4 regions of the Arthrobacter sp. G119Y2 genome follow, and region 2 is predicted to be linked to each of the others. Evidence: riboswitches for the same ligand, from Rfam matches in the RefSeq annotation. Region 2 holds a riboswitch; each other region holds the start of a gene.
The links. Region 2 has a riboswitch for S-adenosylmethionine ahead of WKB88_RS13000 (flavin reductase family protein). Riboswitches for the same ligand answer to the same signal wherever they lie in the genome.
Positions count from the first base shown of each region.

Region 1: another riboswitch for S-adenosylmethionine. It lies ahead of WKB88_RS16190 (ABC transporter substrate-binding protein); the one in region 2 lies ahead of WKB88_RS13000 (flavin reductase family protein).
Region 3: another riboswitch for S-adenosylmethionine. It lies ahead of WKB88_RS11620 (LLM class flavin-dependent oxidoreductase); the one in region 2 lies ahead of WKB88_RS13000 (flavin reductase family protein).
Region 4: another riboswitch for S-adenosylmethionine. It lies ahead of WKB88_RS14650 (hypothetical protein); the one in region 2 lies ahead of WKB88_RS13000 (flavin reductase family protein).

Region 1 covers NZ_JBBPFS010000008.1:130,159-137,464, forward strand. The annotation lists gene WKB88_RS16170 (acyl-CoA dehydrogenase family protein) at 1-767, opposite strand, end outside; gene WKB88_RS16175 (ABC transporter ATP-binding protein) at 823-2,565, opposite strand; gene WKB88_RS16180 (ABC transporter permease) at 2,580-3,467, opposite strand; gene WKB88_RS16185 (ABC transporter permease) at 3,491-4,450, opposite strand; gene WKB88_RS16190 (ABC transporter substrate-binding protein) at 4,453-6,138, opposite strand; SAM riboswitch class I at 6,232-6,320, opposite strand; gene WKB88_RS16195 (hypothetical protein) at 6,450-6,962, opposite strand.
Region 2 covers NZ_JBBPFS010000005.1:266,459-273,764, reverse strand. The annotation lists gene rpsD (30S ribosomal protein S4) at 1-380, opposite strand, end outside; gene WKB88_RS13020 (replication-associated recombination protein A) at 643-2,085, opposite strand; gene WKB88_RS13015 (acVLRF1 family peptidyl-tRNA hydrolase) at 2,162-2,797, shown strand; gene WKB88_RS13010 (nitronate monooxygenase) at 2,838-3,911, opposite strand; gene WKB88_RS13005 (PhzF family phenazine biosynthesis protein) at 3,930-4,766, opposite strand; SAM riboswitch class IV at 4,872-4,993, shown strand; gene WKB88_RS13000 (flavin reductase family protein) at 5,055-5,561, shown strand; gene WKB88_RS12995 (hypothetical protein) at 6,073-6,441, shown strand; gene aspS (aspartate--tRNA ligase) at 6,568-7,306, opposite strand, start outside.
Region 3 covers NZ_JBBPFS010000004.1:472,845-480,150, forward strand. The annotation lists gene WKB88_RS11605 (aliphatic sulfonate ABC transporter substrate-binding protein) at 1-72, opposite strand, end outside; gene WKB88_RS11610 (ABC transporter ATP-binding protein) at 213-1,046, opposite strand; gene WKB88_RS11615 (hypothetical protein) at 1,316-2,140, opposite strand; SAM riboswitch class IV at 2,302-2,417, shown strand; gene WKB88_RS11620 (LLM class flavin-dependent oxidoreductase) at 2,454-3,869, shown strand; gene WKB88_RS11625 (alpha/beta fold hydrolase) at 3,991-4,608, shown strand; gene WKB88_RS11630 (MerR family transcriptional regulator) at 4,637-5,410, opposite strand; gene WKB88_RS11635 (MFS transporter) at 5,397-6,698, opposite strand; gene WKB88_RS11640 (LPXTG cell wall anchor domain-containing protein) at 6,985-7,306, shown strand, end outside.
Region 4 covers NZ_JBBPFS010000006.1:220,266-227,571, forward strand. The annotation lists gene WKB88_RS14630 (enoyl-CoA hydratase/isomerase family protein) at 1-548, shown strand, start outside; gene WKB88_RS14635 (3-hydroxyacyl-CoA dehydrogenase family protein) at 548-1,396, shown strand; gene WKB88_RS14640 (GyrI-like domain-containing protein) at 1,398-1,556, opposite strand; gene WKB88_RS14645 (tyrosine-protein phosphatase) at 1,814-2,548, shown strand; gene WKB88_RS14650 (hypothetical protein) at 2,505-2,888, opposite strand; SAM riboswitch class IV at 2,904-3,040, opposite strand; gene WKB88_RS14655 (LLM class flavin-dependent oxidoreductase) at 3,116-4,135, opposite strand; gene WKB88_RS14660 (RBBP9/YdeN family alpha/beta hydrolase) at 4,203-4,754, shown strand; gene WKB88_RS14665 (ATP-dependent DNA ligase) at 4,765-5,844, shown strand; gene WKB88_RS14670 (alpha/beta fold hydrolase) at 5,876-6,610, opposite strand; gene WKB88_RS14675 (helix-turn-helix transcriptional regulator) at 6,701-7,306, shown strand, end outside.

The sequences.
Region 1 (7,306 bases), on a different contig from region 2:
ACGGCCAGCAGGAACAGCTGGAAAAACGCGGGTTCCAGGGTGCTGGTGACCTGGCGCTGCAGGATGTTCCCCGGTTCCACCGGAACGTCCTCAAACACGGCGGTGCCGGTGCCGGTGAGCGGCTGCCCGAAGCCGTCCCAGTCATCCGCGATGCTCACCTCCGGGGCGTCGGCGGGCACGACGGCGTACTGCCGTCCTTCCACCCCGGCGGTGCTGGCCATGACCACCACCCAGTCCGCGAAGATGCTGCCGGTGGTGTAGTACTTTTCCCCGTGCAGCAGCCACCGGCCGTCCTCCTGCCGCAGCGTGGTGGAAGTGGTGCCCAGAACGTTGCCGGAGCGCTCGGTGGCGGCGTTGCCGAAGATCTGCCCGGCCAGGATCCGCGGAAACCAGAGCTCCCGGAAGGCGGCCGGCTGCAGGGCGGCGGTCTCGCCGAACGCGAAGTGGGAGCGCAGCAGGTGCGCCACATTCGAGTCCGCTGCGGCGAGTTCGATCAGCAGCCGGAACAGGTGTTCGGCACTGACCGGGTCTCCGCCGTGCTCGGCCGGCACGCGCAGCGCGGTGAAGCCGGAGTCCTTGAGCCAGCCCACCTGCTCGAACGGCAGGGTCCGGGACTGTTCGCGGTCCAGGGCTCCGGCGGCAATGCGGTCAAAGACCGGACGGAACCGGGCGGCGAGGTCCGCGTACCGGGCCTCGCCGGTGACGGGAGGGGTGTCGGGACGGGTGTCGGTTCGGTGGTCCAGGGGAAGGGTGCTGGTGCTGGTCATGCGGTTCCTTTCGGAAGGGAAGAGTGCAGGAAGAGAGACGGAGGAAGGAAACTGTTCAGACCCGGGAAGGAGCAGGATTTAGGGAAGGGGCCAGATTCCGGGATGCGGCGAGGTCGCGGAGCCGGTGGCCGGGGTTGGCAGCGAGGAGGCGCCGGGTGTACTCGCTGGCCGGATTGGCGAAGATCGCCGCTGTGGGCCCGGTTTCGACCAGCTGCCCGCGGTGCATGACGCCGACGTCGTCGGAGACCTGTTCCACCACGTGCAGGTCATGGGAAATGAACAGGTAGGACAGGCCGAGCTCCTCCTGCAATGACTTCAGCAGCTCCAGGACCTGTGCCTGGGTGAGGACATCCAGGGCGCTCAGGGCCTCGTCGAGGACCAGCGTCCGGGCGCCCGGTGCCAGCGCGCGGGCGATGGCCACCCGCTGCCGCTGGCCGCCGGACAGCTCCATCGGCCGGCTCCGTCCCAGGCGGGCGGGCAGATTGACCTGCTCCAGCAGCTCGGCCACCCGCGCCTTCTGCTCGGCCTGGGACCCCATCCGGTAGCTGCGCAGCGGTTCGCCGATGATGTCCTCGACGCTCAGCCGCGGATCCAGCGCGGTGTCCGGATTCTGGTAGACCAGCTGCAGGCTGCGCCAGAGCTCCCGCCGTGCCTTTCCCGCGGTGGCGGTGACGTCCTCGCCGGCAATCCGGATGGTGCCGCCGGTGGGATCCAGCAGCCGCAGGATCAGCCGGGCGGTGGTGGATTTGCCGGAGCCGGATTCCCCGACGAGCGCGAAGGTGGTGCCGGCGCGGACCGCGAAGGACACTCCGTCCACGGCCCGGCGTTCGGTGCCGGTGCGGGAAAAGACTTTGGCCAGGTTGTGGACTTCCAGTGCGGGAACGCCGGACGACGACGGCGGCAGGGCGGGTGGTTCGTCTGCCCGGTGCCCGGGGGAGGCCCCCGCGAGCAGCTGCACGGTGTACGGGTCCTCGGGCCGGGTCAGGATGTCCAGCACCGGGCGGTCCTCGCGGATGCGGCCGCTGTTCATCACGACCACCCGCGAGGCGTAGTCGGTGGCGACGGCCAGGTCATGCGTGACAAAGAGGACGGCGGTTCCGTAGGTGGTGGCAAGCCGCCCGAAGACCTCCAGCACGCGGCTTTGCACCGTGACGTCCAGGGCCGAGGTCGGTTCGTCGGCAATGAGCAGGTCCGGCTGCAGGGCGAAGGCGATGGCGATGAGGACCCGCTGCTTCAGCCCGCCGGAGAGTTCATGCGGATACTGGCGCATGCGTTCTTCCGGGCGGTCGATGCCGACGAGTTCCAGCAGCCGGATAACCTCCCCGCGCAGTTCCGCCCGGGTGAGCCGTTTTCCGCGGGGTACGGCCTCGGGGTGCAGGCGGAAGATCTCGGCAACCTGGGTTCCGATGGTTTTCACCGGGTCCAGGGAGGCTCCGGGATCCTGAGGAACCAGACCGATCCGGCGGCCGCGCAGCCGCCGGAAGCCGCCGTCGGCAAGGCCGGTCAGGTCCTGGCCGTCGAAGGTGATGGTCCCGGCGGTGATGCGCCCGGTATCCGGCAGCAGCCCGATGATGGCCTTGGCCAGAGTGGATTTTCCGGACCCGGATTCGCCGACGATTGCGACCACTTCGCCGCGGTTCACCTCGAGGTCGACGCCGGCGGCCGCCGGGGCGGCAGTGTTGCCGGAGCGGGAAAGGGCGCGGCCGTACTCGATGGTCAGGCCGCGCACCGAGAGCAGGGAGCGCACAGGAGAGTCAGCGGCGGACGGGAGGGAGGATGGTCCTGTGGAGGAGTTCATGCGGGATTCCTTTCTCAGAACCGGAAGCTCTTGAGCAGTTGCCGGCCGAGGGCGGCCAGCAGGACCACGGCGGCGACAATGACGAGGCCGGGCAGGGTGGTCATCCACCAGGCGGTGCCCAGATACTGGCGGCCCTCGGCAATCAGCAGCCCCCATTCAGGCTCGGGCGGAGGTGCGCCGAAGCCGAGGAAACCCAGCGACGAGACCACGAGGATGGCTGCACCCAAATCCACGGCGACGAGTGAGAGCACCGGGCCGGCGGCGTTGGGCAGCAGGTGCCGGCGCAGCACGGTCCAGTAGGTGCCGCCGGTGAGGAAGGCAGCCTCGACAAACTCCAGGTTCCGCACCCGCAGGACCTCGGCCCGGACCACCCGGGCGAAGGAGGCGATGACGGCGATGCCCACCCCCAGGCCCAGGGACACTGGCCCCGGGGCGGACGCCGTGACGATGATCAGCGCGATCAGGAAGCCCGGAACGGCGAGCAGGACATCGACCAGACGCATGGTGACGGCGTCAGCGGCGCGTCCGCCGGTGGCAGCGAGGACTCCGATTCCGGTTCCGGCCACGAGTCCGATCAGCACGGCCAGGCCGGCGGTCAGGAAGGTCTGCGACGTTCCGTGCACCACGCGGGCAAACACGTCCCGACCCAGGTGGTCGGTGCCGAACCAGTGCTCGAAAGTGGGGGCCTGGAACTTCTCCTGCGGGATCCCGCTGATCGGATCCTGTCCGGTGAAGAGCCCGGGAAAGAGCGCCGCCGCGGCGATCAGCAGCACCGGCAGCAGGGTCAGGGCGAGGGCGGGACGGAAACCCGGCCGCCGTCGTCGTCGTGCCGGTGCGGCGGGCGGGTCTGCTGCACCGGGCGCAACGTCGCCGGGTGCTGCGGAAGGGGAAAGCAAAGTCATGGGAAGTCCTCGGGAGAGCGGTGTCAGGAGGCCAAAGCGGGGGCTGAACCCTGCCTGGCGTCTTTGAGGATGCGCGGATCCAGCAGGGGGTGCAGCAGATCCACGAGGAGGTTGACGGCCACAAACACCGTGGCCGTGAGCAGCACCAGGCCCTGGACCAGGGGCACGTCCTGGGTGGTGACCGCTTGCAGGACCACCGAGCCGAGGCCGGCGCGGGCAAACACGGTTTCGGTGATCACGGATCCCGCGAACAGCGTGCCCACGGTGATGCCCAGGATGGACAGGGCGGGTCCGGCGGCGTTCTGAAGCGCGTGGCGGCAGAAGATCCAGGCCGGAGAAGCGCCTTTGGCCCGGAGCACGTCAATGAACGGCTGCCGGTAAACCTGCTCCACGCTCTTGAGCAGCACCTGCGCCATGGGCGCCGAGACATGGACGGCGAGCACGAGCACCGGGACGGCGAGGGACAGGAAGGACCCGTCGGGGAACAGCGGCAGCAGGCCCAGCCGGATGGAGAGCAGCTCCAAGAGCACGAGCCCCAGCCAGAACACCGGTACGGCGGAAAACAGCGGCGGCAGGTTCGCCAAAGCCCGCCGCAGCACCGGCCACGGTGCCAGGGTGGCCGCCGCGACCACGGCCAGGGCAATGACGACGGCGGTCGCCAGCGCCGAGCCGGCCAGCGCGAGGGTGGAACCGAGGGCTCCGCCGATGCGCTCGGTCACCGGTTCGCCCGAGGTCAGGGAGTAGCCGACGTCGCCGCCCAGCAGCGCTGCCAGCTGCGCCAGGTACTGGATGAGCAGCGGCTGGTCGTAGCCGTACTGGGCTTTCATGGTGTCGATCGCGGCCTGGTCCACCGCGGAATCGGAGGTCAGGAAGATGGTGACCGGATCACTGGGCAGCAGCTGCACGGCGAGGAAAATCAGGGTGTAGGCGAGCCAGACCACCAGCAGGGCCTGCCCGATCCGGTGCGCCAGATAGCGGGCCATGCTTAGCCGTCCGCTTTCCAGGCGCTCTGGAAGATGGGCGCCGTGCCGGAGGTGAAGTCAATGTGGGTGTTGCGGTGCGCGCCGTAGACCTGGACTTCGTCCCAGAGGACCAGGGAGAAGGCCTTGTCCACCACGAGCGCCTGCTGTTCCGCCGCCAGGACCTCGTCCCGTTCCGGGCCCGGGGCCGCGGCGCGCTCGGCGGCGAACAGGGCGTTCAGCTCCGGGTCCGAGGTGTGCGTCATGGTGTTGTTGGCCGGTTCGAAGATGGGACCGAGTCCGGCGTAGATGAACTGGCGGGTGCCGAAGAATTCCACCTTGGGATCGGGCATGGCCGTGGTGAGGAAGGTGTTGTCGCCGGCACGGTTGTTCAGCTTCACGCCGATCTGCCGCCACTGCTGCTCGATCAGTTCGAAGGCCGGTTTGATGACCACTGAGTTGTTGGAGCTGGTGACGGTGACCTCGAGTTTCTCGCCGTCCTTCTCGCGGATGCCGTCGCTGCCTTCCTGCCAGCCGGCGTCGTCCAGCAGCTGCTGGGCTTTCTCCGGGTTGTAGGCCAGGTCAGCGCTCAGGTCCACGAATCCGGGGGCCTGGTGGTTCAGGACCGACGCCGCCAGAGTGTAGCTCTCGGAGAGCACCGTGTCCTTGATGGTCTGCCGGTCGATGCCCGCCTGCAGGGCCTGCCGCACGGCGGGATCGGCCAGCTTTCCGCTGCCGGTCCGCACGGCTCCCATGTTCACCGTGAGGTCCACGCCGTCGGCCGCGAGCACCTGGTTGCCGCTGGATGCCAGTGCGGCCTCGTCCACCGGCTGCAGGCCGCGGACCAGATCTACCTGGCCGGACTGCACGGCGCCGGCGCGGTGCGCGACCTCGGGCAGGTATTTGATGACCACCTTGTCCAGGTGGGCCTCGCCCGGGTTCTCCGCCCCGTCCGGAGCCCAGGCGTAGCCGTCCCGCTTGGCGAGCACGACTTCCTCATCGGGCTTTTCGGATTCGTAGACGAAGGGCCCGGAGCCGGAAATGGACGAGATGGCCGACTGCCCGGCCGCGTCCTTCTGCAATGTGGCCGGGGAGACGAGTCCGGCAGTGACGGAGGAGGTGGCGCGCAGGAAGTTGGAGTTCGGGGCGTTCAACGTGACCACCACCTGGTCCGTGCCGGTTACTTCGCTGGTTTGGTAGCCGGCGAAGTCCACGTTCGGCTGGATCTGGGCGGCGGGAAGGCCCAGGCCAAAGCTGTCCAGGTTGGCCTTCACCGCCGCGGCGTCCAGCGGGGTGCCGTCGCTGAACGTGACGCCGGGGCGGATGGTGAAGGTGAATTCGGTGCTGTCGGCGTTGGCCGAGAAGGCCGAGGCGATCCAGGGAACCAGCTCACCCTTCTCCGGATCAAAGTAGGTCAGCCGGTCCAGCACCGAGTTCAGCACGTTGGATTTCTCGTAAAACCGCGCGGCCTGGGTCTGCCAGTTGTTGATGGGGGTGACCTCGGCGTACACCAGCGTGCCGCCGTCGACCGGTTCACCGGACGTACCCGCTGGGGCGTTGGCGCCTGCTGTCTGGGAACCGGATCCGCAGGCAGACAGGGTCAGTGCCGCCGCGGCCAGGAGCGCCGCGACCCGCAGGGGAGTGCGGGAAGCAACCGAGGTGCGGGAGGTGCGGGCCGCAAATATGCGGGGGGATCGGGGGGAGTCGTGCATGGGATCCTCTCGGGTCGCACCGAGGAACACGGCATTCGAGCACGCAGGAGCCGCTGCTGCACAGCTCTGCAGCTAGGGCCCAACGGGGAAGTGAGTCCATCGGTCCTGGCATGAGCACCGGCCCCGAAGGGTGGTTGCTGCGGCGTCAACGAGCCAGGTCTCTCAGCCGCTCTGGATGGGAAATGTCCGGATTCGAGAAGCGGACACCACCATGGAAGCTTGGCGGAGGCCGCCCGGGCAAGAGAATGACGCCGCGTTGCCGCAAACTCCGCAGCGTGACGTCATGCGTCTCTTCCTGCGTCACACAGGTGTCATAAACGTCCGCGGAGCAGGCGGTTCGGCCGGCGCGACGGCGTGCGGGCGGGCTTGGCGGCGGACCGTTCCCCGGGTGCCCGGTAACGCACGCGCCGCCCGGCGTCGCTGAGCAGTTTCACGCCGTCGACCATTGTTTCGCGCAGTTCCATCAGTGCGAACTGGTACCGCTCCGGCGCCCGGGAGGAATCACGGAGGTAGCGGGTGCAGGCTGCGGACATGCGCATCAGCACATCGGTGTTGGCGGATCCGCTGCGCAGATGGGCGAGGGTTTCGATCATGCGCTCGCGTGCATCCAGCACGGTGGCGCGGCAGCGTTCCTCGTCGCCGGCGCCCTGGATCACCTGCGGTTCGATCGGGGCCAGCGGACGCTTCAGGTGCAGATCCGTGACGAGTGCGTTCAGGGCCGCATTTTCGTCGCGGCGGTCAATGCCTGCCCGGATGCTCCAGCCGGCGGCGGTTCCCAGAACGAGCGCCGCGAGGGCCAGGAGGGACACTGCCAGCCAGTCCATACAAGACCTCCGGAAGAAGCGTTCTTCTACGGTACCCGGCGGGGCTGACCGGAGGACAGGGCTGCGGCCCGTTCCCGGCTTGCGGGCGGGCAGTTAGCGGCTAGCCCTCAGGATCCTGACAACTGCGGCAGCCCAGCCGTAAGCCCTTTCTGGTGATACGGACCCGACATGTCCGCATCGCCGCTGCACCCGCGCTTTTTTCGGACCTAGCGTGAAGTATCCCGAGCGGAGGAGAAGCAGATGGCAATGACGATAGACCTGGCCCGCGCCGTGCACCGCGAACGCTTGGCGGAAGCCGAATCCAGACGCAGGTGGCGGGAGGCGCGGCGCGTGGCCAGAGAACG
Region 2 (7,306 bases):
GCGCCGTCAACCATGATGTGACGGTGCACAACAAGCTGGCGGGCCTGGGCGATCGTGCGGGCAAAGCCGGCGCGCAGCACGAGGGCGTCAAGACGCATCTCGAGCAGCTCGATCAGGTTTTCACCGGTCAGACCGGCGGTGCGGCGGGCTTCCTCGAAGACACGGGTCATCTGTGCTTCACGGATGCCGTACTGGGCGCGCAGACGCTGCTTTTCACGCAGGCGTACCGCGTAGTCGCTGTCCTGCTTGCGACGTGCGCGGCCGTGCTCACCCGGCGGGTAAGGACGACGCTCGAAGTACTTGGCTGCCTTGGGGGTCAAAGCAATGCCGAGGGCGCGCGAAGCGCGGGCCTGACGGCGTGCACGTGTGTTGTTAGCCACGTTCACCTTTCACTGTTTTGGCGGTTTGGCCACCGCAGCCCTGGTTCTCACCGGGATACCGTGATGACTGATACGTAAGTACTGGCCTCCATTAGGGAGAGCTCGGGCCAACCGCTGCCTTCTGCTACAGACACGGCACCGGGCACAGCTCCCCGCTTACAGCGGGGAAGGGGGTCCGGCGTCGCGCTTGCCAGTCAACCATCAATCCTAGCACGGGGACGGACGCAGTTCCTTCCGGCGGCTCCCCCGGAGACTCCCCCGGCTACTTCCCGCGGATGATCCCGCGCAGCCGCTGAAGCCGCGCCGTGATGTCCCGTTCCACGCCGTTGCCGGTGGGCTCGTAGTAGTTGCGGCCCACCAGGTCATCCGGCGGGTACTGCTGCCGGGCAACGCCGTGCGGTTCGTCGTGAGAGTAGACGTAGCCCTTGCCGTGCCCGAGCTGCTTGGCTCCGGGATAGTGGGCGTCGCGCAGATGGGCGGGAATGCCCTGCCCGCGTCCGGCGCGGACATCGGCGATGGCGGCATTGATGCCGTTGTAGGCGGCGTTGGATTTGGGGGCGGTTGCAATATGCACCACGGCCTCGGCCAGGATAATCCGCCCTTCGGGCATGCCGATCAGCTGGACCGCCTGCGCTGCGGCCACCGCGGTCTGCAGGGCCGTGGGATCAGCCATGCCCACGTCTTCGGCGGCCGAAATCACCAGCCGCCGGGCAATGAACCGCGGGTCCTCCCCTGCCTCGACCATCTTGGCGAGGTAGTGCAGGGCAGCATCGACGTCCGAGCCGCGCAGGGATTTGATGAAGGCGCTGGTGACGTCATAGTGCTGGTCTCCCGCGCGATCATAGCGCAGGGCTGCCACGTCCAGCGCCTTTTCCGCGTCGCTGAGCGTGACCACCGGGGTCTCCTCGCCGTCGGCCCGTTCGGAGTAGGCGACGCCCGCGGCCGCTTCCAGCGCAGTGAGTCCGCGCCGCGCGTCGCCCGCTGCCAGGCGCACCAGGTGTTCCAGCGCCTCTTCGGTCAGCGTTACGCGTCCGGCCAGCCCGCGCTCGTCCTCCACGGCGCGCTGGAGCAGCGAGGCTATGTCCTGTTCGGTCAGCGGTTTCAGCGTCAGCAGCAGGGACCGGGACAGCAGCGGCGAAACCACCGAAAAGGACGGGTTTTCGGTGGTGGCGGCCACCAGCACCACCCAGCGGTTCTCCACGCCGGGCAGCAGCGCATCCTGCTGGGCCTTGTTGAACCGGTGGATTTCGTCCAGGAACAGCACGGTGGTGATGCGGTGCAGGTCGCGGTTGGTCAGGGCGTCCTCCATCACCCGGCGGACATCCTTCACGCCGGCGGTGATGGCGGACAGTTCCACGAATTTGCGTCCGGAACCGCGTGCAACGACATGGGCGAGCGTGGTTTTACCCGTGCCCGGAGGTCCCCAGAGCATGACCGACGACGGGCCGGCGGGGCCGCGGTCGTCGGCCGATTCGGCCAGGGTGCGCAGCGGGGATCCCGGGCCGAGCAGGTGCTGCTGTCCCACGACTTCGTCCAGCGTCCGCGGCCGCATCCGCACTGCCAGGGGGCTGCGCGGACGCTTCCGGCCGTCATCGCCCGCGGCGGAGTCCGACCCGCCGTCGTCGTACCGGTTGTCCGTGCCGGTGCCGCTGCCGCTGTCACTGTCGGTGTAGCTGTCACTGTCGCTGCTGAACAAATCACTCACATCCCAAGGCTACTCGTGCCGTAGCGTGGAGAAGGCCCGGCAACCGCCGGCTCAGCCGCACCGGAAGAATCGTCGAATGCCCGCCACCCGAACCACGTATGTATCACCCGAGCGGCTGCCCGGCTGGCTGGACCGGTTTGCAGCAGGCAACGGAGAGCTGGCGCTGACCCCCGAGCACGGCGGGCTGCACCTCGCGGCCGCCAACGGCACCGAGGCGGAAATCCTGGCCCCCTGGCCGGACGACGGCAGGCCGGGGCGGGGCACCAACGACGTCGAACGCCTGGTGTCACTGGCCGGCCAGTCCCGCACCCTCGGCATTGTGCTGCTGCGCCGCGGCGGATATGCGGCGGGCGTGGCCCGCGACGGACTGCTGCTCGCGTCCAAGGCCGGCACCCGGTACGTCCAGTCCCGCACCGCAGCAGGCGGCGGCTCACAGCAGCGCTTCGCACGTCGGCGCAGCAACCAGGCTGATGCCCTCGTGCAGACCGCTGCCGAACAGGCAGCCCGGATCTTCACCGACCAGCAGCCCGAGTACCTGGTATTTGGCGGCGACCGCGCACTGACCGAGCTGCTGGCGAACGAGCGGATTTTCCAGCCGTGGAGCGGCTTGGCCCGGCTGCGTCCCCTGGACGTGCAGGATCCCAAGCTGGCCGTGCTGGCCAGGGCCGCAAAGGACGCGGCCTCTGTTTTCATCCGGATTACGGTGCCCTAGCGGTCCGAACTGCCGTGCAGCTTCAGTCCCCCGGGCAGTTTCAGTACTCCCGGTCCCCGACCCCGGCGAGCCGGCGGACAATGATCCCGGCGGCATCCCCGCTCACCTGCCGGTAGCCGGTGCCGGCCCACAGGCTGACCCCGTCGGGGTTGCCCTCCGCTGCTGCGGCGGCCCGCAGCGGTCCGGTGATCTGGTTGATGTACGGGTACGCATCGGGCGCGTCCGGGTAAGTGCGCATGAATTCGTTGGTCAGTCCCCGGGCCGGCCGACCCGAAAAGGCCCGGGTCAGTGACGTTTCCTGCCAGCGGGAGCCGAGCGCCGCTTCCCGCAGCGCCAGGCGGTGCACCGGACTGGTCCCCGCTTCAGGGCTGAGCAGCAGGAGCGTTCCCACCTGCACCGCCGTTGCCCCGCAGGCCAGCGCCGCGGCGGCGTCCGACGGAGCAGCTATCCCGCCGGCGGCGACCAGCGGCAGGTCGGATACTTCCGCGATTCCGCGCAGGAGTTCGTCCAGCGGCACGTCGCCGGGCGCTTTGGCGCTGTCCAGGGTGCCGCGGTGGCCTCCCGCCCCGGGTCCCTGGACGCACAGAACCCGGGCTCCGGCCCCGGCTGCTGCCCGGGCTTCATCCGGGTCCGTCACCGTGATGACGGTGCAGATGTCCCGGCCGGCGAGCTCGGCCAGCACGGCAGCATCCGGCAGCCCAAATGTGAAGGACACGACCGCCGGCTGCTCCTGCAGGACCAGATCCAGTTTGGCCGGCCAGCCGTCGTCGTCGTCCGGGTTCGGGTGTCCGGGCTCCAGCCCGGTGCCGGCCGCCAGCCGGTCCCGGAAAGCCAGCGCCGCGGCAAGCTTTCTGTCTGCCTCGGCAGCGGCGCAGGTATTGGCGGCGTAGGTATTGGCATGGTCCGGCACAAAGAGGTTCACACCGAACCCGGCACCGGTCAGGCTGCGGGTCCGGAGAATCTGCTCACGGACAGCGTCGGCGCTCTTGTAGCCGGCCGCCAGGAATCCGAGTCCCCCGGCGCTGCTGACCGCAGCCGCCAGTTCAGGAGTGGATACGCCTCCCGCCATCGGCGCGCCGAGGACGGGAAGCGGCAGGGAGTGCAGATTGAACATGCGGGTCCTCAGCAGGTTTTACAGGGTGACGGTGCCGTCGATGGATGTGACCGTGGATCCGCCCACCCAGATTTTGCCGTCGCGCGTGAAAACGCGGACCCGGCCGTCGCGCCTGACCGCCGTACCCTGCCTGACGATGTACCGCTCCGGTGCCAGCTCAGCGCCAATCAGCCACTGCGCCAGGCCGGCGTTAAGGCTTCCGGTGACGGGATCTTCGGTGATGCCGAGCCCGGGCACAAAGGCGCGGACCTCGTAGTCGGTTTCAGCGTCCGCAGGCTGCGCGCCGATGACACCCACGCGCAGGCTTCCCATGACAACCGGATCCGGCTTCAGTGCCAGCACCGCTGCGGCATCCGGGAGCAGCAGTCCCAGCCAGCCGGGTCCGTTGTCGATCCAATTGGAGGCAAGGATCTGGGTGCGGTCCAGGTTCAGGGCCTTCAGCGCCTGGTCAAGGACCTCGTCTTCAAGCGGTCCCGAGCGCAGCAGCGGCGGTGCGGCGAAAGCGGCAATGCCGGCATTGGCGTGCAGCGTCACGAGGCCGATTCCGCATTCCTGCACGACGACGTCGGGATAGCGCCGCTTGTTCCCGGCCTCCAGCCACGCGTGGCAGGTTCCCAGCGTGGGGTGCCCGGCAAAGGGAATCTCGCCGCCCGGGGTGAAGATGCGGACCCGGTAGTCAGCCCCGTCCCTGGTGGGCGGCAGCACGAACGTGGTTTCCGACAAGTTGGTCCACCGCGCAAAAGACTCCATGTCGGAGTCCGAAAGGCCTTCGGCTTCCAGAACCACGGCAAGGGGATTGCCCAGATACGGTTCACTGCCAAAGACGTCCACCTGTTTAAACCACCGCTGTTTCATAGCCAAACTCTATCCCCTGGCTGCCGGGAGTTTTATGAAGCGGAGTTTTACGAAGTAAGGCATCCGTTTGCAACCCTGCATCGGCCGCGCCTACCTTGGGAGAAGAATCAAGAGTTCCAGCCACGGGCCCTGGCCGGCTGGACGGCAACCCTCTCGCCGTAGCGGGGTGCTCCAGGTGACGATTCGGCCGCCCGGCGAGACTCTCCCGGCTGCGGCAAGTACCGCGCTGGTGGCGCCGCGGCCGTAATGGCCGCCGGCACCGCGCTTAAGGCAGAGGATCTTTCCACCATGTCCCTTGTTAGCGACCTTCAGCCGGCAGCCCTGCGCCGCGCCTTTTCACGTTTCCCGTCCGGCATTGCCGCTTTGTGCGCGGTGGTCGACGGAGAGCCGCAGGGAATTGTTGCCTCGTCCTTTACCGTGGGCGTGTCCATGGACCCGCCCCTGGTCCTGTTTGCCGTACAGAACACGTCCCGCACCTGGCCGGTGCTCCGGCCGGCAACGCGGATCGGCGTATCCATCCTGGGCTCCGAACACGAGGGAATCTGCAAACAGATCGCATCCAAAACCGGCGACCGTTTCGCCGGGCTTGACCTGCACACCGACGAGTCCGGTGCCCTGTTCCTGGACCGTGCCGCCCTGTGGCTGGAGTGCTCAGTGGAGAACGAGGTGCCCGCGGGCGACCACACAGTGGTGCTGCTGCGGGTTCACGGCCACACCTCCCACGACGACGCCCATGAGCCGCTGGTCTTCCACGGGTCGGCGTTCCGGCAGCTCAGCGTCCCTGAATTCGCCTGACCGGAAAGCGCCGCCGGGAACTGGAAATTGGAAGCCGCGTCAATTCATTTTCCGCGGCACATTCCTTGCCGGCACGGTCTCCGTTACCAAACCTTTACATCATGCCATGGACGGACTATTGTTCTTCGGATTACTTCGAAAGGAAGTAGCGGAGATGAGCACAAACAGAAATGTCCACGGCACATCACACAAAAAGGGAAAGCCCGGCAGCCGGCCGGGTTTGCCGCTTTCACGGAAGGCTTTGCTTCCGGCAGCAGTACTGGGCCTTGTACTGGCAGGGTGCACCGCGCAGGAGGAGCCGGAGGCCGCTTCCAGTAAGCCGGCCTCGCCCTCAGCCTCTGCCGAGGAGCCGGCCCGGCCGTCCTCTTCAGCCGGCGAGCCCGGCACAAACGGCCTCAGTCTGGAGATCGCGCCGAATGCCACCCAGGCACCCGGCACAGAGGCCTCGCCGAATGCCGCCCAGACACCGGATGATCCAGCTGTGCAGGCTCTGTTCCGGGCGGACAATCCCGTGAGCGTGGAAACTTTCTTTCAGCAGCAGCCGCAGTGGCGTCCCGCCAACGCTAGCGTCGTGCTGGAGGAATCCGGCAGCGGAACCGGCACCTTCGAGCTGCCCGCTATGGAACCGGGGACCAGCTTCACCTCTTATCTCACCTGCAACCAGCCGGGGGCCTACGACATCGAGGTTCTGGACGATGAGTCGGACCACCTTTCCACCGTCGGCAGTGACCACTGCAATGTCCCGATGCTGATGGGTTTCGAACATGTCATCATGCCGGGTGAAAATCCGGCGTCCATCACAGTAGACGGACCGGACGGGGATTACTGGCTTGTTGTCTACCATTTGCCGTCCCCCGTTACGGCGCCCGCCGCGGGTTAAGCAAACTGTCAGCACATTTCATCGGCCGGCACATTTCATCAAAAATAAACGTACCCGCCAGAAACAAAAGTGCCCGGCCGCATCAGCGGCCGGGCACTTTCATCGTTTATGAATCTTCCGAAAAAACTAGGCGTCGTCCTTCGCGGAGTCATCCTTCTTCGGCTCGGGCTTCTTGGCCTCAGGCCTGAAGTCGACACCGGCTTCCTTGCGCTGCTGGGCGGTGATCGGAGCCGGAGCGGCCGTCAGCGGGTCATAGCCGTTGCCGGTCTTCGGGAAGGCAATGACGTCGCGGATGGACTCGGTGCCGGCCAGCAGGGCCACCACGCGGTCCCAGCCGAAGGCGATGCCGCCGTGGGGCGGAGCACCGTACTTGAAGCCTTCGAGCAGGAAGCCGAACTTCTCCTGCGCGTCCTCCTGCGAGAGGCCCATGACCTTGAAGACACGTTCCTGCACGTCGCGCTGGTGGATACGGATGGAACCGCCGCCAATTTCGTTGCCGTTGCAGACAATGTCGTACGCGTAGGCCAGAGCGGATCCCGGGTCGGTGTCGAACGTGTCCATGAATTCCGGCTTGGGCGACGTGAAGGCGTGGTGGACAGCGGTCCAGGCGCCGCCGCCCACGGCAACGTCACCGGCTGCAACGGCCTCGGAGGCCGGCTCGAACATGGGTGCGTCGACAACCCAGACGAAGGCCCAGTCGTTCGGGTCGATCAGGCCGGTGCGGTGGCCGATCTCAACACGTGCGGCGCCGAGCAGCGCACGGGCCGTGGTGGTCTCGCCGGCGGCGAAGAAGATGCAGTCGCCGGGCTTGGCGCCCACCTTTTCCGCGAGGTTCTCCCGCTCGAAGTCGGTCAGGTTCTTGGCC
Region 3 (7,306 bases), on a different contig from region 2:
TGCGGCTGCGGCCGCGGCGAGGGCCTTGATGGGGGAGGAAATCGGAGAGGAGCTGCGGGAACGGCTGTTCATGGGAGTTTCTTTCTCTGGGAAGTCTGGGAAGCATGAGTCAGTGCCGCAAAAGGCACGGGAGGACCGGGAGTGCGCCCGGGAACCGGGGCGCGTCCCGGGAGGGCGGCAGCCGGGATGGTTCCGGGAGGGGCGCTGGACGGCTAGTGGCGGTCGACGCCGAGGCGGGCCAGGAGCTCGCCGCGCATTCGTGCCAGCTCCGCCGACGCGCGGTTCCGCGGCCGGCTGCCGGGCACGGTGATGGTGTCCGTGATCGTGGCGCCGGGGGTTCCGGGCTCTTTGCCGAGGATGATGATGCGGTCGGCCAGCTGGAGGGCCTCGTCCACGTCGTGGGTCACCAGCAGCACGGTGGTGGGGGTGGCCCGGTGCACTGAGAGCAGCAGGTCCTGCATCTTCAGCCGGGTCAGTGCATCCAGGGCACCGAAAGGTTCATCGAGCAGCAGCACCCCGGGGGTGCGGGCCAGTGCCCGGGCCAGCGAGGCGCGCTGCGCCATGCCGCCCGAGACGGCCCGCGGCCGGTGCTTGGCGAAGGACGCCAGTTCCACCAGTTCCAGCAGTTCGGCGACCTTGGCCTTGCCGTTTTTGGCGCTTGTGCCCTTGGGCAGTCCCATGGCGATGTTGGCCTGCAGAGTCTGCCAGGGCAGCAGCCGGGGTTCCTGGAACGCGACGGCGCAGCGGTCGTCGATTCCGTTCACGGCAGTGCCGTTGATCAGGACTTCGCCGGTGCTGGCAGGATCCAGGCCGGCAGCGGCACGCAGCAGCGTGGACTTTCCGCAGCCGCTGGAACCCAGGATGGCCAGGACCTCGCCGGGGGAAACTTCAAAGGTGATGTCCCGGAGGACGAGGTGGGCCTCAGGTCCGGTGCCGAAGCTGCGGCCCAGGCCGGAAAAGGTCACGGGAAGCGCGGAGCCGGCGGGTGCCTGCCCGGAAACAGCGGGCGGGGCGGCGGCAGGGGACTGTGAAGCCAAGGCGGTCATGTTAACTCTCCATCGGTCCTGGCAGTAGCACCCTACGGAAAACGCCTTGGGCCGGTTACGGCCTCCTGCGGCGTTGTCCTCGTTATTGCCGTTCCTCAAGGAGAAGGTACGGCAACCAGGGTTGCTGCGGCTTCACTGATCCAGGTCTCTCAGCCGCTCGGGATGGTCAAGTGCTACTAAACGCGCCATTCGGGAAACGGGCAAGTCCCCGGCGTAATATTTCGCTGCGCTGCCCTGGCGGCCCACAAGCCGGTGCAGGCTGTGGATCATCATCTGCGCAGGCTTTCGAGGGCAGGGTGGGCCTTCAGTCCGTGCTCCCCGTAGAGTGCCCAGACCAAGTAGGCGATGGCCACCGGCGCCTCCGCTCCTCCGATCAGAAGCGGTTCCGAGGAGTGGAATTCGAGCACCATGCTGTTGTTCTCCGGCTCGGGATAACAAACGGAGACGTGCGCGTAATAGAAGCTGAGCCACCTGCCGTTTGCTTGGCAGATAATCCTCCGGTCGGTCAGGAACATTTGACTGTGCTGGGAATCGCGCCACTGTTGGCGCGATGCAGCCTGAGCTGCCCGCCGTCGTGATCTGTTGGCTAGGGCGGTAACTCCGAATCCTGCTAGGACAAAGGCAGGCTGCCCCCAAAAGAATCCCGATGTATGAACATAAGTTCCGTTGAGGCCGTAAAAGCGTGCATAATCCGCTCTGATTGAAAGGTGCACTGTTTCGCCCGGTTCCAGAACGATTCCCCACACTTCAAGGGACGCCGGCCGGTGTCCCGCCGAGAGTTGTGCAACCAGGTTTCTGGCCGCGGCCCATGAGTTCTCGTAGTTTTGTTGAAGATTTGCCTGGGCCTGCTCCGATTTGGTGAGATGGCCGCCGGACCGCCGATAGCCGCGGAAAACGCGGTAACCGTTCCGCACCGTACGGATCACCAAAACAATGGTGAGCACAACCCACATCAGGAAAATGGCGAGTTGAATGAGGGCCTGAACATTGACACTGCTGCCGGACTGGAGGTTGATGTTTGTCCCCAGGGCCGCGCCGAGATAAAGCGCAAAAACACCAACAAACGGCACGATCCAGCTCAGGTGTCTTTTCATGTCGCACACAATAGCGACTGGGCGCGCCAGCGGAAGCGTGTTTTGGGTCCGGCAACGGGCGGGACCCCGGCCGGCGGCAGGAGTGGGCAGCAACGGGCAGGTTCACAAAAGGTCATTGACTTCCCAAGCGCTGCAGTGCTGTGCAGATACTGGAGCCGAAGGATCATGAGTCCCAACGCGAAGCTCTGGCTGGTTGGGCGGCAACCCTCTTCTCCGTAGCGGGGTGCCCCAGATGAGGATCCGGCCGTCCCGCGTCCGCGGACGGCAAGTACGGCGCTCCTTTGCGGGTGCGTCCCGTTCCGAAAGGTTCCCCATGTCAGAGCAGAGCATCCCCGCGACCGAAGAGAGCAGCCGGCGGCAGATCCGCTTCAATGCCTTCGACATGAACTGCGTGGGCCACCAGTCGCCGGGCCTGTGGCGCCACCCGCAGGATAAGTCCGCCGAGTACACCGACCTCCGCTACTGGGCGCATCTGGCCAGGACCTGCGAAAAAGGGCTGTTTGACGGCATTTTCCTCGCGGATGTGCTGGGCACCTACGACGTGTACGGCAGCTCCAACGAGGCCACCCTGCGGCAGGGAACCCAGGTTCCGGTCAATGATCCGCTGCTGCTGGTGTCCGCGATGGCCCTGGTCACTGAACACCTCGGCTTCGGCGTCACTGCCGGAACCGCGTACGAGCATCCTTATCCGTTTGCCCGCCGGCTCTCCACGCTTGACCACCTCACCAACGGCCGGGTCGGCTGGAACGTCGTGACCGGGTACCTGCCCTCCGCCGCCCGGAACCTGGGGGCTGAAGACCAGCTGGAACACGATGAGCGCTACAACCACGCAGATGAGTACCTCGAAGTAATCTACAAACTGCTGGAAGGCTCCTGGGAGGACGGCGCCGTCGTCCGCGACAAGGAGACCGGCGTTTTCACCGACCCGGCCAAGGTTCATGACATCAACCATGAAGGCAAGTACTTCAAAGTTCCGGGAATCCACATCAGCGAGCCGTCGCCGCAGCGCACGCCGGTGATTTATCAGGCCGGCGCCTCCCCGCGAGGCATAACGTTTGCGGCTGCCAACGCCGAGGCGGTATTTGTCGGAGCGCCCACCAAGGAAAAGCTGAAGGCAACGGTCACGAAAATCCGGGACGCCGCCGAGGCCGCAGGCCGGGACCGGCATTCCATCCGGATCTACACGCTGATGACCGTTATCACTGCCGCCACCGCAGCAGAAGCCGCCGCCAAACACGAGGACTACCAGCAGTACGCCAGCCATGAGGGTGCCCTGGCGCTGATGTCCGGGTGGATGGGCGTGGACCTGTCCGGCTACAACCTGGACGAGCCGCTGGGCAACGTGAAATCCAATGCCATCCAGTCCGCCGCGGGCAACTTCCAGAAGCCCAAGGACGACGGCGAACCCTGGACGGTGCGCGACATCGCCGATTCAGTGGGGATCGGCGGACTGGGGCCGCGGATGGTGGGTTCGGGAGCGGAAATCGCCGAGGAGATGATCCGCTGGGTGGAAGAGACCGACGTCGACGGTTTCAACCTGGCCTACGCGGTTACGCCGGGCACCTTCGAGGACATCGTCGAGTTTGTGGTGCCCGAACTGCAGAAGCGCGGCGCCTACCGGACCGAATACAGCGCCGGCACCCTGCGCAACAAGCTGTTCAACCGGGGAGACAAGCTGCCGGAGGAACACCGCGGCGCCTCGTACCGGCTGCAGCCGGCGGTGTATTAAACCGGAGTACGCAAGTCGGCTCTGCCTCCGCCGCCATTGACCGTACCCGGGCCCGCTCCTACGTTTGAAAGGTGGCGCATCCAATCCGGTGCGTCGTCCCCAGCCTGTGCAGGAGCATGCCATGGAACACTCTCCCAGCGCTTCCGGAATCGCTCTGTCCGCAGACGGAACCCGCATTGCCTGGTCCCGGCAGGGCAGCGGCCCGCCGCTCGTGATCGTCGATCCCCTCACGGCGGACCGCAGCAGCTCCAGCACGCAGGTTCTTGCCGACCTGCTTTCGGAGAACCACACGGTTTACACCTATGACCGGCGCGGCATGGGGGAGAGCGGAATGGGGGAGGAATACACGGCAGAGTCCGACGTCGATGACTTGCTGGCGGTGGTGCAGGTGGCCGGCGGTTCCGCGAGCCTTTACGGGTTTGCCTCCGGCGCTTTCCTGGCGCTGCGCGCCGCTGAGGAGTCGGCGGTGATCACCCGGGTGGTGGCGCTGGAGCCAACTCTGGCGCTGGAGGAAGGTGAGGACGAGCTTCTGCTCCTGCAGACCGAACTTGAAGGACTGGGCGGCGTCCAGGTCCCGGTTCTCGTTCTGGCGGGCAGCACCAGCGGCGACGAAACCCAGGACCTGGCCCGCCGCGCCGCGGCCGCTCTCGATGAGGGGGAGTTCCAGCTGCTGGAGGGCGATACGACGAGCGTGCCTGACACAGCGCTTGCGGACGCCATCGAGTCCTTCCTGAACTAGCGCCGGCGAAGTATCCGGCGTCGCCAGCTCAGCCCACTCCCTCCAGCCGCTCTGTGATCCGGGCCAGGGCCAGCTGCTGGGCCGGATTCAGTGCGCTTTGCCGGTACTCGTCAAAAACGGCCGTGACGGCGGACTCGTCCGCGGCCAGAAGCTGCCCGGAACCCGCGATCGCGTCCCGGACGGGAACAGCGACTGTTTCCACGAAACCGGTAACCAGCTGCTCCAGCTCTTCGTCGGAGGTTTCCTGGGTGAGCCCGGCAAAGTCGGTGTAAAACTGCAGCACCCCGTCGGCAAGCTCCGACGAGCTCAGTTTCTCGTAGACCTCCGCAAGGCTGTTAACACCGTCCTCACCCGCAAGATGTGCCAGCAGGATGGCCTGTTCACGATCCATCTGCCGCACGGATGCAGGAGCTGACGCGGCGAAGGCGTCAACCACCTGCGCCAGCTCCGGCGGCAGATCCAGTGCGCGGGCCGTCCTGAGCCCGGTGATCAGCCGTTTCCGGCGCTGCAGCAGGTCCATTTCCGCGTCAATGCGGGCCTCCAGCTCGTCCAGCAGGGCCGTGGCTTCAGCTCCCGGGCCGCCGGTTCCGCCGTCGCCGTCCAACAATTCCGCCATTGCGTCCAGCGGAATTCCGATGGCGCCAAGCCGCTTGATACGAAGAAGGCGAATGAGGTCCCGGGCGTCGTAATTACGGTACCCGTTGTACCCGCGCTCCGGTTCCGGCAGTACTCCCAGCTGGTGGTAATGCCGCAATGTCCGCACCGTTACCCCGGCCAGCGCTGCCATCTCACTGCTTTTCATCTCCCACCGTCCTCTCGGGGTCCATTGTGCCCGGTGCCGCGGGCGTTCCGGGTGTGGACGCGGAGGCCTCGAGCGGAACCTGCGGGGTAAGACGCAGGGAGGGCGATCCCAGTGCCCACCCCGCCGCCGCGGTCCACAGGCCTGCCACGGTCAGGCCTGCCGCAACCAATCCGTGCCGCTCGGCGATAAGGGCTGCTGCCGCCATCCCCGCGGGCGCTGCCAGAAGGGCCAGGGAGTTCTGGGTTCCCATGATGCGCCCCAGCATCTGTTCCGGGATGCGTTCGACCATGACGGTTCCGGTTACGCATCCGAGCAGGGCGGAGGCGAGGCCCAGGATCAACGCTCCGGTGAGCATGGCCCACGACGCCGGCAGTGTGCCGAGAATGGCCAGGCCGGCTGCCGTTCCGGCCAGACCGGCGGTGAGCCAATACCGGCGGAGCCCCGGTCGTGAGGCCAGGACTGCGTAGAGTGTCCCGCCCGCCAGCGTCCCGGCGGCGAGTGCGGCGAGGACGAGCCCCAGCTCTCCGGGCCGGTTCAGCAGGAAAAAATGCGCGGGCAGGATGATGCCCTGCAGGGCAACCAGGACGCCCACCATCATAAGGGTCATGAGGGTGGCCGCGCGCAGGGTTTTGTCGCGCTGAAACAAGACGCTCCAGCCCTGCCGCAATTGATTCCAGGCCGGACGATTTTTTGTTAGGGACTCCGGCTCGGGTTTAAGGGCGCAGGCACTGCCTGGAATGAGAAGCGTCACCGCTGCTGCCGCAAGGGAGGTCCCCGCGGTTATCCAAAGGACCGTGGACCCCTCAAATAAGACCATTAGTCCGCCCGCGGCCGCCGGCCCGATCACCATGACCAGCGCTCCAATGCTCTCCCGAATTCCGAGGAGTTTCCCTGCGGAAAGACCGGCCGCACGGGCTATTGCCGGAAGGAGCGCCTCCCGTGCGGTCAAACCCGGCATATCACCTACTGCGCCAAGAATGCCGAAAACAATAAACCAGCCCAGATCCAGACCGGTCAACGCATCAACCACCGGCAGAGCCGCAAGTGAAACGGCAGAAACAGCGTCGGCAGCAGCGGAGGCGGTGCGCCGGTTGACCCGGTCGATCACCACCCCCGTTAGCAGGCCGGCCAGGAATGCGGGAACGGCGGTGGATGCCGCCAGGATGCCCGCAGACATGATGCTGCCCGTTGCCTGAAGCAGGATCAGGGGCAGGGCAATTGCCGCAATGGAGTTTCCCAGCAGTGAAAGCGAGTACGAGGTGAGGTAGAAGACTGCGGTTGATTTCATGCTCTCGAGTAAGAACTATGACGCTGCGTCGGAGTCAAGTTTCCGTTTCCGCCCGCACGGCAGTATCCGTCCCGTATGTCTTCGATTCGAAAACAAGTATCAGTCCGGCAGGGGACAAGGAACCTCCGGTGGTTTGCTCCACCCACCGGACGCAGTTTCTAAAAAACTTCTTCCCGGAAACAGCAATTTTGCTTTCTGCTCTGGAATACCCCAGCAGTCGGCCTATAGGTTCAGGGCCCCGAGCGTTCCACTGCGCTTTTGATCTCACTTTAGGCAGGCACACCCTATGAGTCGTTTCCAACCACTTCATGAGGCTCGATCACACACCGGGCGCAGGCGGCTGCGAATTGCCGCCCGAGGCCTGCTGGGTGTGCTTCTGGCGATGCTGATGATCGCTCCGCTCGCTTCACCGGCGTCCGCCAGAATCGATTATGTGCGGGAGGTGCCGGCCAACAATCCCTATGGCCCCAACACCGACATAGTCATCAGCCGGCTGGGGGAGGGCCAGTCGCTGACCGGAGCCCTGCCTCCGGTGGGGACCACCTGGCCGGTTGCGTCATATCCAACGTCCATTCCCTCGGGGTACCAGACCAACAACCCCGGCTTTG
Region 4 (7,306 bases), on a different contig from region 2:
TCGCCCAGCTCCGTGAACGCCGCCGCGACGACGCCCTGCGCGGCATCAACTCCAGCGTTTTTGCCCGGATCGCCAAGCTGCCGATGCCCGTCATCGCAGCCCTGGACGGCTATGCCCTGGGCGGGGGAGCGGAACTGGCCTTCGCCGCCGACTTCCGCATCGGCACCCCGCGGCTGAAGATCGGCAACCCGGAAACCTCGCTCGGCATTCTGGCCGCCGCCGGCGCCACCTGGCGGCTTAAGGAGCTCGTGGGGGAGCCGCTGGCCAAGGAAATCCTCCTCGCCGGGCGGATCCTCACCGGCGACGAGGCACTGGCAGTGCGCCTGGTCACCGAACTGGCGGACCCCGAGCAGCTGCTCGACGCCGCCCACGCCCTGGCCGACCGCATTGCCCGCCAGGACCCGCTGGCGGTACGGATTACAAAGGCCGTGTTTGCGGCTCCGGCAGAGGCGCACCCCGTTATTGACACCCTGGCCCAGGGGATTCTGTTCGAATCCGAGGCCAAATTCGACCGCATGGCAGCATTCCTCGAGAGGAAGAAAAAATAATGGCAGTTCCCTCCACGGTAGGAGTTCTCGGCGGCGGACGGATGGGCGCGGGCATCACCCACGCCTTCTGCACGGCGGGGGCCGGTGTGGTGGTGGTGGAGCGCGACGATGACGCCGCCTCCGCCGCCTACGACCGGGTTGCCGCCAACCTGGCCAAAAGCGTGGAGCGGGGAACGGTTGCCGAATCCCTCGAGGACCTTACCGCCCGCCTCTCCGTCTCCACCGACTACGCCGACTTCGCCCGCTGCGGACTCGTGGTCGAGGCCGTGCCCGAGGACTTCAGCCTCAAGGCCGCAGCTCTGGCCGCCGTGGAGGAACAGCTGGCCCCCGGCGCCTGGCTGGCCTCCAATACCTCCTCGCTGTCCATCGCCGAACTGGCCGGAAAACTCGAGCGCCCGGACCGCTTCTGCGGTCTGCACTTCTTCAACCCGGTGCCGGCCTCCGAACTGATCGAGGTGGTGCTCGGGCCGCAGACCTCCGCGGAGCTGGCCGACACCGCCCGGACCTGGGTGCAGGACCTGGGGAAAACACCCGTCGTCGTTCAGGATGCCCCCGGCTTTGCCAGCTCGCGGCTCGGAGTGGCCATAGCCCTGGAGGCCATGCGGATGGTGGAGGACGGCGTCGCGTCGGCCGAGGACATCGACGCCGCCATGGTGCTGGGCTACAAGCACCCCACCGGCCCGCTGCGGACCACCGACATAGTGGGCCTGGACGTCCGGCTGGGCATTGCCGAGTACCTGGCCTCCACGCTGGGGCCCCGGTTCGAGCCGCCGCAGATCCTGAGGGACAAAGTGGCCCGCGGCGAGCTCGGCCGAAAATCCGGCAGGGGCTTCTTCGACTGGCAGTGAGTCAGGCGCGGGTGACCGGCTGCTGCAGTTCGGTCACCCAATCCGACTGGTCCTCGGACACCGCACGCATGTACAGCTCCCGGCAGGGACCGGAAGGCGCAAATCCGCGGGCAATGATCTCGGCGTGGAGAGCCTGCCAGCTCTCGGCGATGCGGTCCATGGCCCCGAGGTGCACCCCGCAGAGCGGGCTGGTCGGACACCACCGCGGTGCGGGCGGCAAGACGAACGGCGGGAAGGGATTTCTGGACAACTTCGATCGGTGACATGGCACGTTCCTTTTCGATGAGGGGAGCCTGCATTCCACACCGATGAGCCTAGGGCAGCCGTGCGCTGTTCCTCCTCGACCTCGCGCCGGACACACCTCACGCCTCCGACCCAGTGGAAGTATCCCCGCCGGACTCGGCCTAGGGTGGAAGCATGGACAACCGCACTGACCGCGGCGTGGAGTGGGAGGGCGCCGCCAATGCCCGCGACCTCGGCGGCATTCCCCTTGCCGGCGGCGGGAAGGTGGCGCCGGGCCGGATTTTCCGGATGGGCCGCTCGGAATGGCTGACGGAGAACGGCTGGCGGCAGGCATACAACGACGGCGTGCGCACCGTCGTCGACCTGCGCAACGACTCCGAGATCGGCCGCCGGGATACCGATCCGGAGGTGCCGCCGTCGGCGGCCCGGGACATTGTGTTCCTGAACCGGCCCACCCAGGAGGCGAAGGATCCGGAGTTCACCGCCTTGACCGGCCCCTACATGGACTCGCCGCGCTTCTACCGGGAAAACCTGCGCCGCTGGCCGGAGAAGATCGCCGCCGTCATGCGTGCCGTAGCCGAGGCCCGTGACGGCGCCGTCGTCATCCATTGTTCCGCCGGCCGGGACCGCACCGGCCTGATCGCCATGCTGGCGCTGGCGCTGGCCGGTGCGGAACCCGAAGCCATTGCCGAGGACTACGAGCAGGCGGTCCGCGGCATCAATGCCTTCCACGCCACCCAGCTGCACCCGCGGGAAAAACCGCTCACCGAGGACCAGCTCCGGGAGCGGGTGGCCGACGGCCGAAAGGAACTGCTCCGCGCCCTGGACGGTTTTGACGCGGAACAGTACCTGCTCTCAGCGGGACTTAACCTTGACGAGATCGCGCGGCTTCGGCGTCGCCTGCGCTGACCCGGTTACAGGGAAGCACCCTTTCCGGCGTCGCCAAGTAGAAAAAAGAACGCTTGGCCGCAGTGACGAAGCCGCCGGGAACCAGCAGCGACGAATGCCGTGCGCACCACTGCGCCTGCCCGTCCGAACCGGCCAGGGCCTGCGCCAGGGCCGGCAGGTCGTGGAACCACATCAGCTGCTGCTGACCGTCCACCACCAGCTGGATCAGGTCCAGGTCGAGATCAACGTACGCCTGCGCGTCCACCCAGTCATCGAAGCCGGCCAGCAGTTTGGCATGGATGAGATGAACGTTGTGGCCGGGCTTGAAACTGGTGCAGCGGGCGTCACTGGAAATGCTCACAGTGTTTTCCTTTACGGTTTGTTCTTGCCTGCGCCGGGCGGCGGCAGACCGCTTCGTCATCCGAACCACCCGCCGAACAGTGGGGTTGGTGTGAGGCCAGTCGGAGCTTTTCCGGCCGGAACTTGTCCGGCCGTCGGCCACCTCTCGTGAAGCTGACACAACACTAGCGCACGCCGCCGACACTGGGAACCGTCCGCCGTCGTGCGCTCTGCATCCATGGCGGGGAGTCAGCGCCAGCCGGCTGCCGGAGCCACATGCTTCACGATGTTTTCCAGCAGCTGCGTGTTGTACTCCACGCCCAGTTGATTGGGCACAGTGACCAGGACCGTGTCCGCGTCCTGCACCGCGGCATCCGCGGCGAGCTGTTCAGCGATCACATCCGGTTCGCCGATGTAGCTCTTGCCGAAGCGGGCCAAACCGCCGTCCAGCGTTCCCACCTGGTCGCGGGTGTCGGCCAGGGCGCGCAGGCCGAAGTACCGCCGGTCCTCATCGGTGACCAGCGGAATGACGCTGCGGCTCACGGAGACCCGGGGTGTGCCCTCGTGTCCGGAATCGGCCCAGGCGGAGCGGAACAGCGCTATTTGCTCGGCCTGCAGCTGGTCGAAGGGCACGCCGGTGTCCTCGGTCAGCAGGGTGGAGCTCATCAGGTTCATGCCCTGCTGTCCGGTCCATTTGGCCGTGGCGCGGGTGCCGGAACCCCACCAGATCCGGTTGCTGAGTCCGGGGGCCTGCGGCTCCACCGCAAGGGTTCCGGAGGTGCCGGTCATGACCGGATCGGCTGCCGCCAGCCCGGCGCCGGCGATGGCGGCGCGGAACACGAGGGTGTGTTTGCGCGCTTCATCGGCGTCGGTGCTGCCGTCGGCCGGAACATATCCGAACGCCTCGTAGCCGCGCAGGGCCGGCTCGGGTGATCCCCGGCTCACGCCCAGCTGCAGCCGTCCGCCGCTGATCAGGTCCGCCGCAGCTGCTTCCTCGGCCATGTAGAGGGGGTTTTCATAGCGCATGTCGATCACTGCGGTGCCCAGTTCCAGCGTGCTGGTGCGTGCGGCCATGGCAGAGAGCAGCGGGAACGGCGCGGCGAACTGCGGGGCGAAATGGTGCACCCGCAGGTAGGCTCCGTTCACGCCCAGTTCCTCCGCTGCGACCGCCAGATCGATGGTCTGCAGCAGGGCGTCCCGGGCTGTGCGCACGGAAGATCCTTCTACATCCCGGTAATGTCCAAAGGACAGGAAACCGATGTTCTTCATGTTCAGGCACAGCGCCGGTTTTCGCAGAGATATTCCCCGGATAATTCCCCAGAAGCGAGGCAAACGCATGCACCTGACCATGGTTCCCGGGATCGGCGGATCCAACAACGCGCACTGGCAGAGCCTGTGGCAGGACGGCGGGCCGGAGAAGTCCCGGATTTCGCCGTTGTCGTGGGATGACCCGAACCTGGAAAACTGGCTGGACGCGCTCGACGACGCCGCCGGCAGCCGTGCAGGCGACACCATCCTGGTGGCTCATAGCCTGGGGTGCCTGGCGTCCGCCGAATGGCTGCTGCGGAACCCCGGCGGGGCCCGGGGCGTGCTCCTGGTGGCGCCGCCGGACCCGGCCGAACCGGCGTTTCCCGACACCGCAGGCTCGTTCCGGGACCCGAGGCTTCAACCGCTTCCGGTGCCGGGGCTCCTGGTGGCGAGTGAAAATGATCCGTACTGCACCCTGCCGGGAGCACGGCTTCTGGCCGGTGCGTGGGGTGTGCCTCTGGTGGATGCCGGGGCTTTGGCTCACATCAATGATGAGAGCGGGGTGGGGGACTGGCAGCAGGGACGGGCCCTGCTCACCGCGTTCGCTGCGGGTCTGGGCACGGCAGTCTTCTCCGGGTAAGAATGGGCCCATGAAACTTCCGGTCCTGCCGCCCGTGGCCCCCATGCTGGCCAAAGCCGTCACCGCCCTGCCCGAGGGGGAGTACTCCTACGAGCCGAAGTGGGACGGCTTCCGCTCCATCATCTTCCGGGACGGAGATGATCTGGAGATCGGCAGCCGCAATGAAAAACCGATGACCCGCTACTTTCCCGAACTCGTTCAGGCATTGAAGGACAACCTGCCGGAACGCTGCGTGGTGGACGGCGAAATTATCCTGATCAATGCCTCCGGTGAACGGCTGGATTTTGAAGTGCTGCAGCAGCGCATCCATCCGGCGGCCAGCCGGGTGAAGCTCCTCGCAGAGCAGACCCCGGCGGCCTTCGCCGCCTTTGACCTGCTGGCACTGGATGACACCAGTTACCTTGAGCGGCCGTACGCCGAACGCCGGGCAGCGCTGGAAGAGGCTCTGGCGGAAGCGAAGGCACCGGTGTACCTGACGGCCGCCACCACCAATCCGGAGACCGCGCAGCGCTGGTTCGGCGAGTTTGAGGGGGCCGGGCTGGACGGCATCGTGGCCAAGCCGCTGAACGATCCCTATCAGCCCGGCAAGCGGACCATGGCCAAGTTCAAGCACGAGCGGACTGCGGACTGCGTGCTGGCCGGCTACCGGGTGCATAAGAGCGGGCCGGATGCGGTGGGCTCGCTGCTGCTGGGAATCTATAACGACGACGGCGAACTCACCAACGTGGGCGTCGCGGGAGCCTTCACGATGGCCCGGCGGAAGGAGCTGTTCTCCGAACTCCAGCCGCTGATCAGCGACTCCGCGGACCACCCCTGGACGGCGGACAAGCAGGACGCCGGAACCCGGACGCCGCGGAACTCGGAGGGCAGCCGCTGGAGCGGGAACAAGGACCTGTCCTTCGTGCCGCTGCGGCCCGAACGCGTGGTGGAGGTCAAGTACGACCACATGGAAGGCGAACGCTTCCGCCATACCGCCCAGTTCCTGCGCTGGCGTCCGGACCGCACTCCCGAGTCCTGCACCTACGGCCAGCTCGAGGAACCGGTGAAATTCGACCTGGCCGAGGTGCTGACGGTTCCCGCCGACGCCTAGGCATACTGGCCCCGCACGGTCTGTGTGCTGTTCAGCTGAGCCGGGAAGCCGCTGATTGTATGGCCTCGGCGAGGTCGCCCGGGCGGCTCCACATGGGCCAGTGCCCCGTCGGGAGGTCAACGACGTCGAGGTGCTCGATGTTGGCGACTTCGGCAAACACGGCATGGCCTGCGCGGGCCAGCTCCATCACCTGCGCGCCCGGGATTGAGCAGCAGACCAGGGTTGTGCGGACCTTGCGGCGGGCATCGTTCATGAGCTCGACGGGCTGGCGAAGCACAGGGCCGAGCTGAGGCACGGCCCGGGCGCGGAATCGCTCGAGGGCCTCTGCGCTCAAGCCTTCGAGGCTCGCCTGTTGTGCGAGGACGTCGAAGGACGGCAGCGGAAGCCCCTCCACCCCGTCGGGGAAGTCCGGGGCAAAGGCGCTGCCCGCCGACACCGGACCCGAGTCAACCCACACCACCCGTTGAACAAGCCCCGGGTGCCGGTCAAGGACAAGGCTGACGGGGAAGTTAGCCCCGCTGTGGGCGACGATGACCGCGGGCTGGCCTTCGGAGACCCCGAGCCGGGCGAAGACTTCCAGGACCGCTGCAACCTGGTCATCGAGAGTCTTAGCCGCACGGTGCGGATCGTCCCCGTCGAGTCCGGGCAGTGTCACGGCGACTGAGTGGCTGGCAGTGAGATGTTCAAGGACTTCATCCCACGCCCAAGCGCCCAGCCAGTGGCCGGCGATGAGAACGATGGCGGGATTGCTCGTAGTAGTTGTCATGTCACTACTTTCGTAGGCACTGCGGGCAGCGGTATGTCACTATTTGTGGCATGAATTTAAAGCGGGCTGAACAGTGATGCGGACTGAACAGTGAAGCGGGCAGAACGGCTCCATGCCCTGTCCGAGATGCTGCGCCGGAACGGATCACGGGGCTGCTCCGCCAAGCGGCTGGCTGGAGAGTTCGGTGTGTCAGTACGCACAGTCAAGCGGGACCTCGCCGCGCTGGAGAACAGCGGCGCGCCCGTATGGTCGCGCCCGGGCCCGGGCGGCGGCTACGGACTGGCCGCAGGCGCGTCCCTGCCGCCTGTCAGCCTGTCCCCGGCCCAGGCCGTGGCGCTCATGGCGGCCGTGTCCGCTGCACCCGATGCCCCCTACGCCGATCTGGCAGCAGCCGGCATCCAGAAGATCCTGGACGTCCTCGATCCCAAAACCCGGGCAAGAGCCGAAGAGCTGGCCGGCCGCGTCTGGGTCAATCCAATTGCGTCCTCGTCACGCATCGTCAGGTCTGCGCTGGAGGAGGCGATGGCCGAGCAGCGGGTAGTCCGTATTTGCTACACATCGAGAGACGGGACCACGACAACCCGCGACGTCGAACCCGTGCTGTTCGCCTCGACGAACGGTCAGTGGTATTTGATTGGGTGGTGCCTGCTGCGAAACGCAATGCGATGGTTCACCGTGTCGCGCATCGAGCGGGCC